One region of the Acidovorax sp. SRI_002 genome, then DNA from elsewhere that is predicted to be linked to it. Evidence: predicted binding sites of a transcription regulator. Region 1 holds the regulator's gene; each other region holds the start of a gene.
What was found. The regulator FNR, encoded in region 1, switches genes on or off when oxygen is low (the NO sensors DNR and NnrR bind a similar motif). The targets are predictions, from matches to a motif close to TTGATNNNNATCAA.

Region 1 (4,169 bases):
TCAGTGGCCTCTTCGCGCGTTGGCGCTGGGGTATGGTGTTTCTCACGCAGATCGTTTTCTACGGGCTGCCGTGGTTTGAATGGGGGCAGCGCCAGATGGTGCTGTTTGACCTGGGGGCTCGGCGGTTCTACATCTTCGGCCTGGTTCTGTACCCCCAGGATTTCATCTATCTCACGGGCCTGCTCATTATCTCGGCGTTGTCGCTGTTCCTGTTTACGGCGGTGGCGGGGCGGCTTTGGTGTGGATTTGCGTGCCCGCAAACGGTCTACACCGAAATGTTCATGTGGATCGAGCACAAGATCGAAGGTGATCGCAGTGCACGGCTTCGGCTGGACAATGGGCCCTGGACCTTCGAGAAGGTTCGCAAGAAGTTTTTTAAGCAGGTCATCTGGATTGCCGTGGCGTTGTGGACGGGGTTCACGTTCGTGGGCTATTTCGTGCCCATCCGCGAACTCGGGGCAGAGCTGCTGGCGGTGCAGGGTGGCTGGCAGATTTTCTGGGTACTGTTCTATGGCTTTGCCACCTATGGCAATGCCGGCTATATGCGCGAACAGGTGTGCAAATACATGTGTCCCTATGCGCGCTTTCAGAGCGCCATGTTCGACAAGGACACGCTGATCGTTACCTACGACCCAGAACGCGGTGAGCAGCGTGGGCCGCGCAAGAAGAACATCGACTACAAGGCCCAGGGGTTGGGCGATTGCATTGACTGCTCGCTGTGTGTGCAGGTGTGCCCTGTGGGCATCGACATTCGCAAGGGCTTGCAGTACGAATGCATCGGCTGTGGCCTGTGCGTGGACGCCTGCAATACCGTGATGGACAAGATGCAGTATCCGCGCGGGCTCATCCGGTTTTCTACGCAGAATGGCGTGGCCAAACGGTGGAGTCAGTCGCAGATCCTGCGCCGTGTGCTGCGGCCACGAGTGCTGATATACAGCGCGGTTCTGGTGGCCCTGTGCGTAGGCATGATGGCCAGCCTTGTCACACGCACGCCTTTGAAGGTGGATGTGGTGCGTGATCGGGCGGCGCTGTCGCGCATCGTGGCGGGTGGAAAGCTGGAGAACATCTACCGCCTGCAGATCATGAACGCCACTGAAGGCCCCCAGCGCTATCGCATCAGTGTGCGTGGCCTTGAAGGGCTGGAAGTCGCTTCTGATGCCGAGGTGGACATCGGTGCGGCGGAGTCCCGGTGGGTGGCCGTCCGTCTGCAGATACCCTATGGATCAGCCCCTTCAGGATCACATGCCGTGCAGTTCGATGTGCAGGCCTTGGGCGCGGACGCCCATGTGAGCGAGAAATCCGTGTTTCTGGTGCCGCGATAACGCAGCGCGCGCCCGGGTGCAAGACCTTCGCGGGTCTTGCTTTGAGCAAGATAATTTTTGAGGAGTAAGCACCATGCCATCCAGTTCCGCCCTCGGCACTGCCCCTTCTGCCGCTGCACCCTGGTGGAGGTTTGGCCATGTGTGGCTGATCATCGCCGGTCCCGTGATCGTGATCATTGCAGGGTTTGTGACCCTGTGGCTCGCGATATCGCGCCCCGACCCTGTGGTCGCGGAAGATTATTACCGCCAGGGCATCGAGATCAACAAGACACTGGCCACCCCAGAAAAAAGCCTGTTGCCAGCCATGAAGGGCCGCAACCACGCTGCCACCCCGGTCCAGGACCAGCCGCGCTGAACCCACCTGGCCGGGCAGCATGCCTGCACGGCCTTACCAGGAGACAAACCAATGTGGATGCAACGCGTGATGTGGATTGCCTGGCCGGCCTTTTTGATGGCCGGTGTGATGGAAATGCTGGTTTTTGCGATGGTGGATCCGCAAGACCTGCACTGGTTTGGGCAGCCGTTGGCATTGTCACGGCAGGGCGTGTACACGCTGGCCTTTTTTGCGTTCTGGATGATCACGATGGCATCCAGCGCGTTGACCACGCTGCTGGCCATGTCACCGTTTGAACTTAACCGTTGCCCGGTTCCCGAAGGCGAGCGTCCCGATGACTGCCGCAAGACATCATCGTGCCCTTGAGCGGTAGTGCCACCTATTGGCAAAGGTAATGTGGTAAGGACTGCCAGGATGGCAGACGACAGCAGGTTCAGTGGCAGGCTTGCTGGTTGTTCACGATGCGCTTGAGGGCCTCGGTCTCCAGGATGCGCACATGGCGCTGCTTGACCTCGACAATGCCTTCTTCCACGAACTTGGAGAAGGTGCGGCTCACGGTTTCGAGCTTGAGGCCCAGGTAGCTACCGATCTCTTCGCGGGTCATGCGCAGCACGAGCTCGGACTGCGAGAACCCCCGGGCGTGCAGGCGCTGAACCAGGTTGAGCAGGAACGCGGCCAGGCGCTCCTCAGCGCGCATGCTGCCCAGGAGCAGCATCACGCCATGCTCGCGGACAATCTCGCGGCTCATGATCTTGTGCACATGGTGCTGCAATGCGGTGACTTCGCGGGACAGTTCTTCGATGCGGTCAAACGGCATGACGCAGACTTCCGCGTCTTCCAGGGCCACCGCATCGCAGGTGTGGTGGTCATTCACGATGCCATCAAGGCCGATGATCTCGCCTGCCATCTGAAAACCCGTGACCTGGTCACGCCCGTCTTCGGTGGCTACACATGTTTTGAAGAAGCCGGTTCGAATGGCATAGAGCGAGGTGAAGGATTCGCCGTTGCGGAAAAGGGTTCCACCGCGTTTGATCTTGCGGCGAACGGCAACGACCTCGTCAATGCGTTGCAGCTGTTCCTCGCTCAGCCCCACCGGCATGCACAGCTCGCGCAGGTTGCAGTTGGAGCAGGCGACTTTGATGGTGAGCGGGTTCATAGGCACAGAGGCTGGGTAAGGTTTGAGCATATCGCCCCATATGCCTAACAGGCTGGGCCTTTGGGTGCGGGTGGGCGACTGATGTGCATCAAATTGTCGCTGTTCGTCCCGGCCCATCACTTGATGCAGGTCAAGGACGTGGAGTGCAGCTTACGGCACAGTCGAAGTGTACGCAAGGAATTTGCCCATGACCGCTGTTTCGCCCGAGCTGCTGCGCCGTTTCGACGTGCCAGGGCCCCGTTATACCTCTTACCCAACAGCTGACCGTTTCGTCGAGGCCTTTGGGCAGGACGACTACGCGCTTGCCTTGGAGCAGCGCAGGCTGGGCTCCATGACGAAGGCCTTGCCGCTGTCTTTGTACGTGCACATCCCCTTTTGCGAGTCCCTGTGTTACTACTGCGCATGCAACAAGATCATCACCAAACACCATGATCGGGCAGAGGTGTACTTGCGGTATTTGAGCCGCGAGATTGACTTGCACACAGCACACTGCGGCACGGGGCAGGTGGTGAGCCAGCTTCACCTGGGTGGTGGCACGCCCACTTTTTTATCGGACGAGGGCTTGCGGGAGCTGATGGGCATGCTCAAACGCAGCTTTTCGTTGGCGCCGGGCGGGGAGTATTCGATTGAGGTGGACCCTCGCACCGTCAATGCGGACCGCCTTGCAGTGCTGGCGGAACTGGGGTTCAACCGACTGAGCTTTGGGGTGCAGGATTTCGATCCCGAGGTTCAAAAGGCTGTTCACCGCATACAGCCTGCCGAGCAGGTGTTTTCGCTGGTGGAGTCCGCACGTTCGCTGGGTTTTGAATCCATCAATGTGGATTTGATCTACGGCCTGCCTCGGCAGACGCCAGAGTCGTTTGACCGCACGCTGGCCCAGGTTACGCAGCTGCGGCCTGACCGTATCGCGTTGTACGCGTATGCCCATCTGCCAGAACGTTTCAAGCCTCAGCGCCGTATTGTTTCGGCCGAGTTGCCAGCGGCTGCAGGCAAGGTGTCGATGCTCTCCCGTTCGCTGGACGCCTTCATGGATGCTGGGTACGTGTATGTGGGCATGGACCACTTTGCATTGCCTGAGGATGCATTGGCAGTCGCCAAGCGCCAGGGGCGTCTGCACCGCAACTTCCAGGGCTACAGTACGCAACCTGATTGCGACCTGATCGGCCTGGGTGTGTCTGCGATTGGCCGTGTCGGAGCCACCTACAGCCAAAATGCCAAGACCCTGGATGAGTATTACGATTTTCTGAACCAGGGGCGCCTGCCCGTCGTTCGTGGGTTGGCCCTGACGCGCGACGATCTCGTGCGCCGCGCGGTCATCATGGCCTTGATGTGCCAAGGCGAGCTGTTGTTTGAGCCC
Region 2 (4,169 bases), on a different contig from region 1:
AACGGGTGGCGGCTCCGGGTGGCAAAAACAAGGAGTCCCCCATGAAAAACACCACCATGACCACGATGCACTCACTCCGTCTTCTCCTGTCTGGCGCGATGGCCGCGCTGCTGCTGGCAGCCGCTGGCGGCGCCCACGCGCAGGCCTATGTCAACGCCACCGTGGGCGGCGAACTGGCGCCCGGCGTGTACGGCCGCATCAACATCGGCAATGCGCCACCACCGCCGCTGATCTACGCCGAGCCGGTCATCATCCACCGCCCGGCAGTGGTGGTGCCACGGGCACCCATCTACCTGTATGTGCCGCCCGGCCATGCCAAGAACTGGGGCAAACACTGTGGCCGCTACAACGCCTGCAACCAACCGGTGTATTTTGTGCAGGAGCCACCACCACGCCGTGGCCCTCCACCCCGTGCCCACGGCCGCGATGACCGCCGCTGGGACGACGACCACCGCCACGGTGGCAAGCACGACCGTGACCATGACCGGGGGCGCGGCCATGGCAACGGCAAGGGCCACGGCAACCGCGATTGATAGGCTAACGGCTAACGGCTAACGGCTAACGGCTAATGGCGAGCGGCGAGCGGCTAACGACTGAGGGGGAAGGCCGATTGCAGTGCTGCGGGATGCCACGCAGGTGGCAGGCCCTGCCGCACCTTGCTTGAGCCACCGCAGAAGACCTGCGGCGCCAGCGGTTAAGCTCGGGCTTCTATGGCCCAAGTCACTTTTTCTCCTCCGTTCACGGCTCCCTCCGATGTGGCGAGCCAGCTTCGCCAGGCGGGCTACGCCGTTCTGTCGCCTGCCGATGTGGCCCGCTGGGTGGGCTGCGATCTTTCGTCGCTGATGGCCCTGAATGGCGACTGGGCGGCGTTGCCGCCCGATGATTTTCTGAAGGACGGTGGCCGCTACCGGCGCCGCCGCCATGCGTGTTTTGTGGTGCAGGGCGGGCAACTGCAGCAGGCACCGCACCGGGCGCACTGGCAACCTGTGGAATACAACGCGCTGCATGGCGGCATGGAGCGCTGGTTTGCGCCCATGGAGGCTGCCACCGTGGCCCAGCCGGTGTGGCAGCAGCTGCTGGCTGCGCTGGCTGGGGTGTCCGATGCCGTGTTTGCTCCGTCCGAGGCGCCCGTGCCCTGGTTCATCGAGGCGCACCAGTTCCGCATCGACACCACCGACGGCATTGGCCGGCCCACGCCCGAGGGGGCGCACCGCGATGGCGTGGACCTTGTGGCCGTCTTCCTGGTGGGGCGCGAGGGCGTCAAGGGCGGCGAGACGCGCGTGTTCGAGGCCGCAGGCCCGAGCGGCCAGCGCTTTACGCTGACCGAGTCGTGGTCTTTGCTGCTGCTGGACGATGCTCGCATGATCCACGAGTCCACCCCCATTCAGCCGTTGGCCGAAGGAGGGTACCGCGACACCCTGGTGGTCACCTGCCGCCGCGGCAACTTTCAGGGGGCGGACGTGGTGGGGCAGACCCCGGCAGCCTGAACACAAGCGCCTGCAGCAGCGCATGTGTGCAGCCGATTTGATGCGAATCAAGATGCGGGGTATGGTGACGGTTCACACTCTGGTTCAAGAAGTCGGGCCACAAGCTTGACTCACCCATCAACCCAAGGAGAAGCACCATGTTCAAGCACATTCTGGTTCCAGTCGATGGTTCCAACACCTCGATGCTGGCCGTGTCCAAGGCGGCCGGGCTGGCCAAGACCTTTGGCAGCGCCGTGACGGCGGTCTACGTGGTAGACCCCTATCCCTTCACCGGCGTGGGGGCCGATTTTGCGTATGGCCAGGCGCAGTACATCAATGCCGCTACCTCCGAAGCCAACGCGGCCCTGGAAGCCACGCGCAAAGCCATGGCCGAAGCCGGTGTGGCTGTGACCACCGTGGTGGGCGAGGGCCATGCCGTGCACGACGGCATCCTGCGCGCGCTGGAGAGCACGGGCGCCGACCTCATCGTGATGGGTTCACACGGCCGCCGAGGCCTTGAAAAGCTGGTGCTGGGCAGCGTCACGCAGCGCGTGCTGGGTGTGGTGCACATCCCGGTTCTGGTCGTGAGGGACTGAGCGCCACTCCTATGAAGAACGGCTCCGAAAGGAGCCGTTCTTCATTTCAGTTCTCGATGACGCCGTGCATCCGCGCATTCCACAGCTCGTGGAACAGGCACGCCCCGTACCAGTGCACCCGTGGATCTGGCTCCGCCAGGCCACCGGGTGCGTCCCCCTTCAGGGGGAAGGCGCGAAACGCCTCAGGGGGTCACTCAATCTTTGCGCCGGAGGCTTCCACGATGCCCTTCCACTTGGCGTAGTCGGTCTTGAGCAGGGTGCCAAACTGTGCGGGCGACATGGCTTCGGGCTCGGCGCCCTGGGCCTGGATGGCGGCCTTCATGTCGGGCGTGGCCAGCAGCTTGTTGATTTCAGCGTTCACGGTGGTCACCACGGCGGCGGGTGTACCGGCTGGGGCAAACACGCCGTACCAGGTGCTCACATCAAAGTCCTTGAAGCCCGACTCGGCCACGGTGGGCACTTCGGGCAGCGACGAGCTGCGCTTGGCCGACGTGACGGCCAGCGGACGCAGCTTGCCTGCCTTGATCTGGCCCATGGCCGAGGGCAGGGACGAGACCAGCAGGTCCACGTTGCCCGCCAGCGCATCCATCAACGCGGGGTTCGATCCTTTGTACGGGATGTGGCTCAGCTTGACGCCTGCGGCCTTCTCGAACAGGTCACCCGCCAGGTGGATGGACGTGCCGTTGCCGGGCGAGCCATAGGTGATGGTGCCGGGCGAGGCCTTGGCGGCGGCCACCACGTCGGCCAGGGTTTTGTACTTGGAGTTGACGCTGGTGGCGATGACCACGGGCGTGTAGGCCACGTGGGCGATGGCGGTCAGGTCCTTGGTGGGGTCCCAGGGCAGGTTTTTGTACAGCCAGGGGCCGATCACGAGGTTGTCCTTCTGGCCCATCACCAGGTCATAGCCCGTGGGCGCGGCCTTGACAGCTTCGCCAATGCCGATGGTGCCGCCCGCGCCGGCCTTGTTGTCGGCCACCACCGTCCACTTGGCGCTTTCGGTGAGCTTGGTGGCCACCAGGCGCGAGAGGATGTCGGTGCCGCCGCCGGGCGGGAAGGGCACGATCAGGCGGATGGGCTTGGTGGGGTAGGCCGCAGCCGGTGCGGGTGCCTGGGCGTGCGCGGTGGTGCCCACGGCAAAAGCGATCGCGGTGAAGGAAAGCAGGGTGCGAATCATGGTGTGGTTTGTCTCCGTCGGTTCATGGAATGTGCAGGCGGTGGCTGGGCACACGCCACCTGGCTGATCTGGGTCAGCGGGCGCCAATGATCGCTGATGACCGGAGGCGCCCGCCTTGCCAATGGCGGGTGGCAGCATCGCGGGTGGCGATGGCAGTGTTCCCACCCGCAGGGAGGTCAGATGCGTTCAAAAATCGCTGCAATGCCCTGACCACCGCCGATGCACATCGTCACCAGCGCATAGCGGCCCTGGATGCGTTGCAGCTCGTGGATGGCCTTCACGGTGATGAGCGCGCCGGTGGCGCCAATAGGGTGGCCCAGCGAAATACCCGAGCCATTGGGGTTGACCTTGGCAGGGTCCAGGCCCAGGTCCTTGGTCACTGCGCAGGCCTGGGCGGCAAAGGCTTCGTTGGCTTCGATCACGTCCAGGTCGTTGACGGTGAGGCCCGCCTTTTTCAGTGCCAGCTGCGTGGCTGGCACGGGGCCGATGCCCATGTACTTGGGGTCTACACCTGCGTGGGCGTAGGCCACCAGGCGTGCCAGGGGCTTGGCGCCACGGGCCTTGGCAGCACCGGCTTCCATCAGCACCACGGCGGCGGCGGCGTCGTTGATACCCGAGGCGTTGCCGGCGGTCACCGTGCCGTTTTCCTTGATGAACACGGGCTTGAGCTTGGCCAGGTCGTCCATCGTGGCGCCGGGGCGGAAGTGTTCGTCGGTGGCGTACAACACGTCGCCCTTTTTGCTCTTGAGCGTGACGGGGACGATCTGGTCTTTGAACACGCCGTTTTGCGTGGCGCGTTCGGCGCGGTTGTGGCTTTCCACCGCCAGCTTGTCCTGGTCTTCACGCGTGATGCCCCATTTGGCGGCAATGTTCTCGGCCGTCACACCCATGTGGATGTTGTGGAAGGGGTCGTGCAGAGCGCCGATCATCATG
Region 3 (4,169 bases), on a different contig from region 1:
CACAAGACCCGCGAGCACTTCGCCATGAAGGAGAACACCCTGCCCAGCGCCGAGCGGCGCGCGCAGATGACGGGTTTCTTCTTCTGGACGGCCTGGGCCGCCGCCACCGAGCGCCCAGGGACCACGGCCACCTACACCAACAACTGGCCCCACGAGCCGCTGATCGGCAACAAGCCCACGGCCGAGAACATGGTCTGGTCGGTGATGAGCGTGGTCGTGATGATGGCGGGCGTGGGCTTCCTCGTGTGGGGCTGGTCCTTCCTGCGCAAGCACGACGAGGTGGAACCCACGCCACCCCAGCACGACCCGCTCTCGCGCGTGCCGCTCACGCCCTCGCAGCGCGGGCTGGGCAAATACCTGTTCCTCATCGTGGTGCTGTTCAGCTTCCAGGTGCTGCTGGGCGGCTTCACGGCCCACTACACGGTGGAAGGCCAGCAGTTCTACGGCATCAACGTGTCGCAGTGGTTCCCCTATTCGCTGGTGCGCACCTGGCACATCCAGAGCGCGCTGTTCTGGATCGCCACGGGCTTCCTGGCTGCCGGCCTGTTCCTCGCGCCGCTGATCAACGGTGGCAAGGACCCGGCCTGGCAGAAGCTCGGTGTGGACATCCTGTTCTGGGCACTGGTCGTGGTGGTGGTGGGCTCGTTCGTCGGCAACTACCTGGCCATCGCACAGATCATGCCGCCCGAATGGAACTTCTGGCTGGGCCACCAGGGCTATGAATACGTGGACCTGGGCCGCCTATGGCAGATCGGCAAGTTCACCGGCATCGCCTTCTGGCTGGTGCTCATGCTGCGCGGCATCGTTCCGGCGCTGCGCACCCCCGGCGGCGACAAGAACCTGCTGGCGCTGCTGACGGCGTCGGTGGTGGCCATCGGCCTGTTCTACGGCGCGGGCTTCTTCTACGGCGAGCGTACCCACCTGTCGGTGATGGAGTACTGGCGCTGGTGGGTGGTGCACCTGTGGGTCGAGGGCTTCTTTGAAGTGTTCGCCACCACGGCGCTGGCCTTCATCTTCTCGACGCTCGGCCTCGTGTCGCCACGCATGGCCACGGCCGCCAGCCTGGCCTCGGCCTCGCTGTTCATGCTGGGCGGCGTGCCCGGCACCTTCCACCACCTGTACTTTGCGGGCACCACCACGCCGGTGATGGCGGTGGGCGCATCGTTCAGCGCGCTGGAAGTAGTGCCCCTGGTGGTGCTGGGCCACGAGGCCTGGGAACACTGGCGCCTGCAGCACCGCGCGAAGTGGATGGCCAACCTCAAGTGGCCCCTCATGTGCTTCGTGGCCGTGGCCTTCTGGAACATGCTGGGCGCGGGCGTCTTCGGCTTCATGATCAACCCGCCGATTGCGCTGTATTACCTGCAGGGCCTCAACACCACGCCGGTGCATGCCCACGCTGCGCTGTTCGGGGTGTATGGCTTCCTGGCCCTGGGCTTCACGCTGCTGGTGCTGCGCTACATCCGCCCGCAATTGGTGTTCAGCGAGCGGCTCATGAAGACGGGCTTCTGGTGGCTCAACGCGGGCCTGGTGCTGATGATTGCCACCAGCCTGCTGCCCATCGGACTGTTCCAGTTCCACGCCAGCGTGAGCGAAGGCCTGTGGTACGCCCGGGGCGAAGCCTTCATGCAGCAGCCCTTCATGCAGACCCTGCGCTGGGTGCGCACCTTTGGCGACGTGGTCTTCATCGTCGGCGCGCTGGCCATGGCCTGGCAGGTGGTGAGCGGGCTGTTCGGCTCGCGCGCACCGGCGCAAACGGGCCCCTACCTGGCACAGGCCCGTCGCTGAAATGCACTGTGCGCGGCGGCTGCCACAAGCGGCCACCGCGCTCACACACCGTTTGCCCACAAGGACTGACCATGAACCTCGACAAATTCAAACACCAGCACACCGACATCCTGCGCAGCATCGCCACCTTGCGCGCCCTGGCCCAGGCGGGCGTAGAGGCCAATGCCAGCGCCATCGCGCAGGGCATCGTGGCGATGAGCGGCACCATCAAGCTGCACCTGGCCGTGGAAGACCAGGTGCTGTACCCTGCACTGCAGCGCGGCGGCAACGCCGAACTGGCGCGCCTGGGCCGCCAGTACCAAAGCGAGATGGCATCGATCGCCAGCGCCTACGATGCGTTTGCGCGCCGCTGGAACACCGCCGAGGGCGTGCGCCGCGATGCCCAGGGCTTTCGCAACGAGGCCAACGTGGTGCTGCGCCGTGTGTTCGAGCGCATGCAGCGCGAGGACCATGACTTCTATCCGCGCATCGAGGAGGAAGAAGCCACCGCCTGCCATTGAGCAGCATCCTCCTGCACCCCACTGCGTGCCTGCGCATGCACCTCTGATCCATCGGTAGGGCCTGACGGCACCTTCCTTTCCGCCGGCCTCTGTGCCGGCGTTTTTTTACCCCTGCTTACCGCCTCGATTGTGTTGAATCAAACTACCTATAGTGTTTGATGGGTATCGTGGACACCATATGTAGTGTTTTTAACCCGTTCCACAGATTGGTCGAACCCATGGCGTCCACCCTTGCCACCTTGCCCCGCGAAGTCGTTTTGCGCAGCGGCCAGCGCGTTCCGTTTGATGCCGAACGCATCCGCGCCGCGCTGGCCAGCGCCGGGCAGGCCTCGGGTGAATACGGCGCCGACGAAGCGGCATTGCTCACCGCCCAGGTCACCAAGGTGCTCATCCACCGCTTCCAGGGCGAGGCCCCCACCATCGAGCAGATCCAGGACGTGGCCGAGCAGGCGCTGATCGCCGCCAACCACCTGGCCACCGCACGCGCCTACATCGTCTACCGCGAACAGCACGCCACGCTGCGGGCCGACCGGCAGACGCTGGTCGATGTGGAAAGCTCCATCAACGAATACCTCACGCGCGCCGACTGGCGCGTGAACGCCAACGCCAACCAGGGCTACTCGCTGGGCGGGCTGATCCTGAACGTGGCGGGCAAAGTCACGGCCAACTACTGGCTGTCGCACGTCTACACGCCCGAGATCGGCGAGGCGCACAGGAGCGGCGACCTCCACATCCACGACCTCGACATGCTCAGCGGCTACTGCGCGGGCTGGTCGCTGCGCACGCTGCTGCACGAGGGGCTCAACGGCGTGCCGGGCAAGGTGGAGGCGGGGCCGCCCAAGCACATGAGTTCGGCCGTGGGGCAGATCGTGAATTTTCTGGGCACGCTGCAGAACGAGTGGGCGGGCGCGCAGGCGTTCTCGTCGTTCGACACCTACATGGCGCCTTTCGTGCGCATCGATGCCATGGATTACGCCGCTGTGCGCCAGTGCATCCAGGAGCTGGTCTACAACCTCAACGTGCCCTCGCGCTGGGGCACGCAGACGCCGTTCACCAACCTCACCTTCGACTGGACCTGCCCCGAGGACCTGCGCGAGCAGGTGCCCGTGATCGCCGGGCAGGAGATGCCCTTTGCGTACGGCGACCTGCAGGCCGAGATGGATCTCATCAACCGCGCCTACATCGACGTGATGACGACTGGTGACGCCAAGGGCCGGGTCTTCACCTTCCCCATCCCCACGTACAACATCACCAAGGATTTCCCCTGGGAGAGCGAGAACGCGCAGCTGCTGTTCGAGATGACGGCCAGGTACGGCCTGCCGTACTTCCAGAACTTCATCAACTCCGAACTGGAGCCGAACATGGTGCGCTCCATGTGCTGCCGCCTGCAGCTGGATTTGCGCGAGCTGCTCAAGCGCGGCAATGGCCTCTTTGGCAGCGCCGAGCAGACGGGCAGCCTGGGCGTGGTCACCATCAACTGCGCGCGGCTGGGGTACTTGCATGCGGGCGATGAAGCCGGTCTGTTTGCCGCGCTGGACCGCCTCCTGGAGCTGGGCAAACAAAGCCTGGAGACCAAACGCAAGCTCATCCAGCGGCTGATGGACCAGGGCCTGTTTCCCTACACCAAGCGGTATCTCGGCACTTTGCGCAACCACTTTTCCACGCTGGGCGTGAACGGCATCAACGAGATGGTGCGCAACTTCACGGCAGACCAGCACGACATCACCAGCGAATGGGGCCATGCGTTTGCCGTGCGCCTGCTCGACCACGTGCGCGAGCGCATGACCGCCTTCCAGGAAGAAACCGGCCACCTCTACAACCTGGAGGCCACGCCCGCCGAAGGCACCACCTACCGCTTCGCCAAGGAAGACAAGAAGCGCTGGC

Region 2: a site for FNR is predicted at 1,525-1,538, ahead of AC2YJX_RS20605 (universal stress protein). Genes of this name have one in related genera too.
Region 3: a site for FNR is predicted at 2,413-2,426, ahead of AC2YJX_RS09105 (ribonucleoside triphosphate reductase). Genes of this name have one in related genera too.

Annotation. Positions count from the first base shown of each region.
Region 1 is NZ_JBYCZW010000005.1:121,578-125,746, reverse strand. Features, by position in the region: gene ccoG (cytochrome c oxidase accessory protein CcoG) at 1-1,322, shown strand, start outside; gene AC2YJX_RS14655 (FixH family protein) at 1,396-1,677, shown strand; gene AC2YJX_RS14650 (hypothetical protein) at 1,729-2,022, shown strand; gene fnr (fumarate/nitrate reduction transcriptional regulator Fnr) at 2,090-2,812, opposite strand; gene hemN (oxygen-independent coproporphyrinogen III oxidase) at 3,000-4,169, shown strand, end outside.
Region 2 is NZ_JBYCZW010000007.1:289,798-293,966, forward strand. Features, by position in the region: gene AC2YJX_RS20595 (hypothetical protein) at 42-533, shown strand; gene AC2YJX_RS20600 (2OG-Fe dioxygenase family protein) at 711-1,487, shown strand; gene AC2YJX_RS20605 (universal stress protein) at 1,625-2,062, shown strand; gene AC2YJX_RS20610 (tripartite tricarboxylate transporter substrate binding protein) at 2,253-3,236, opposite strand; gene bktB (beta-ketothiolase BktB) at 3,413-4,169, opposite strand, start outside.
Region 3 is NZ_JBYCZW010000003.1:209,214-213,382, reverse strand. Features, by position in the region: gene AC2YJX_RS09115 (nitric-oxide reductase large subunit) at 1-1,785, shown strand, start outside; gene AC2YJX_RS09110 (hemerythrin domain-containing protein) at 1,857-2,285, shown strand; gene AC2YJX_RS09105 (ribonucleoside triphosphate reductase) at 2,504-4,169, shown strand, end outside.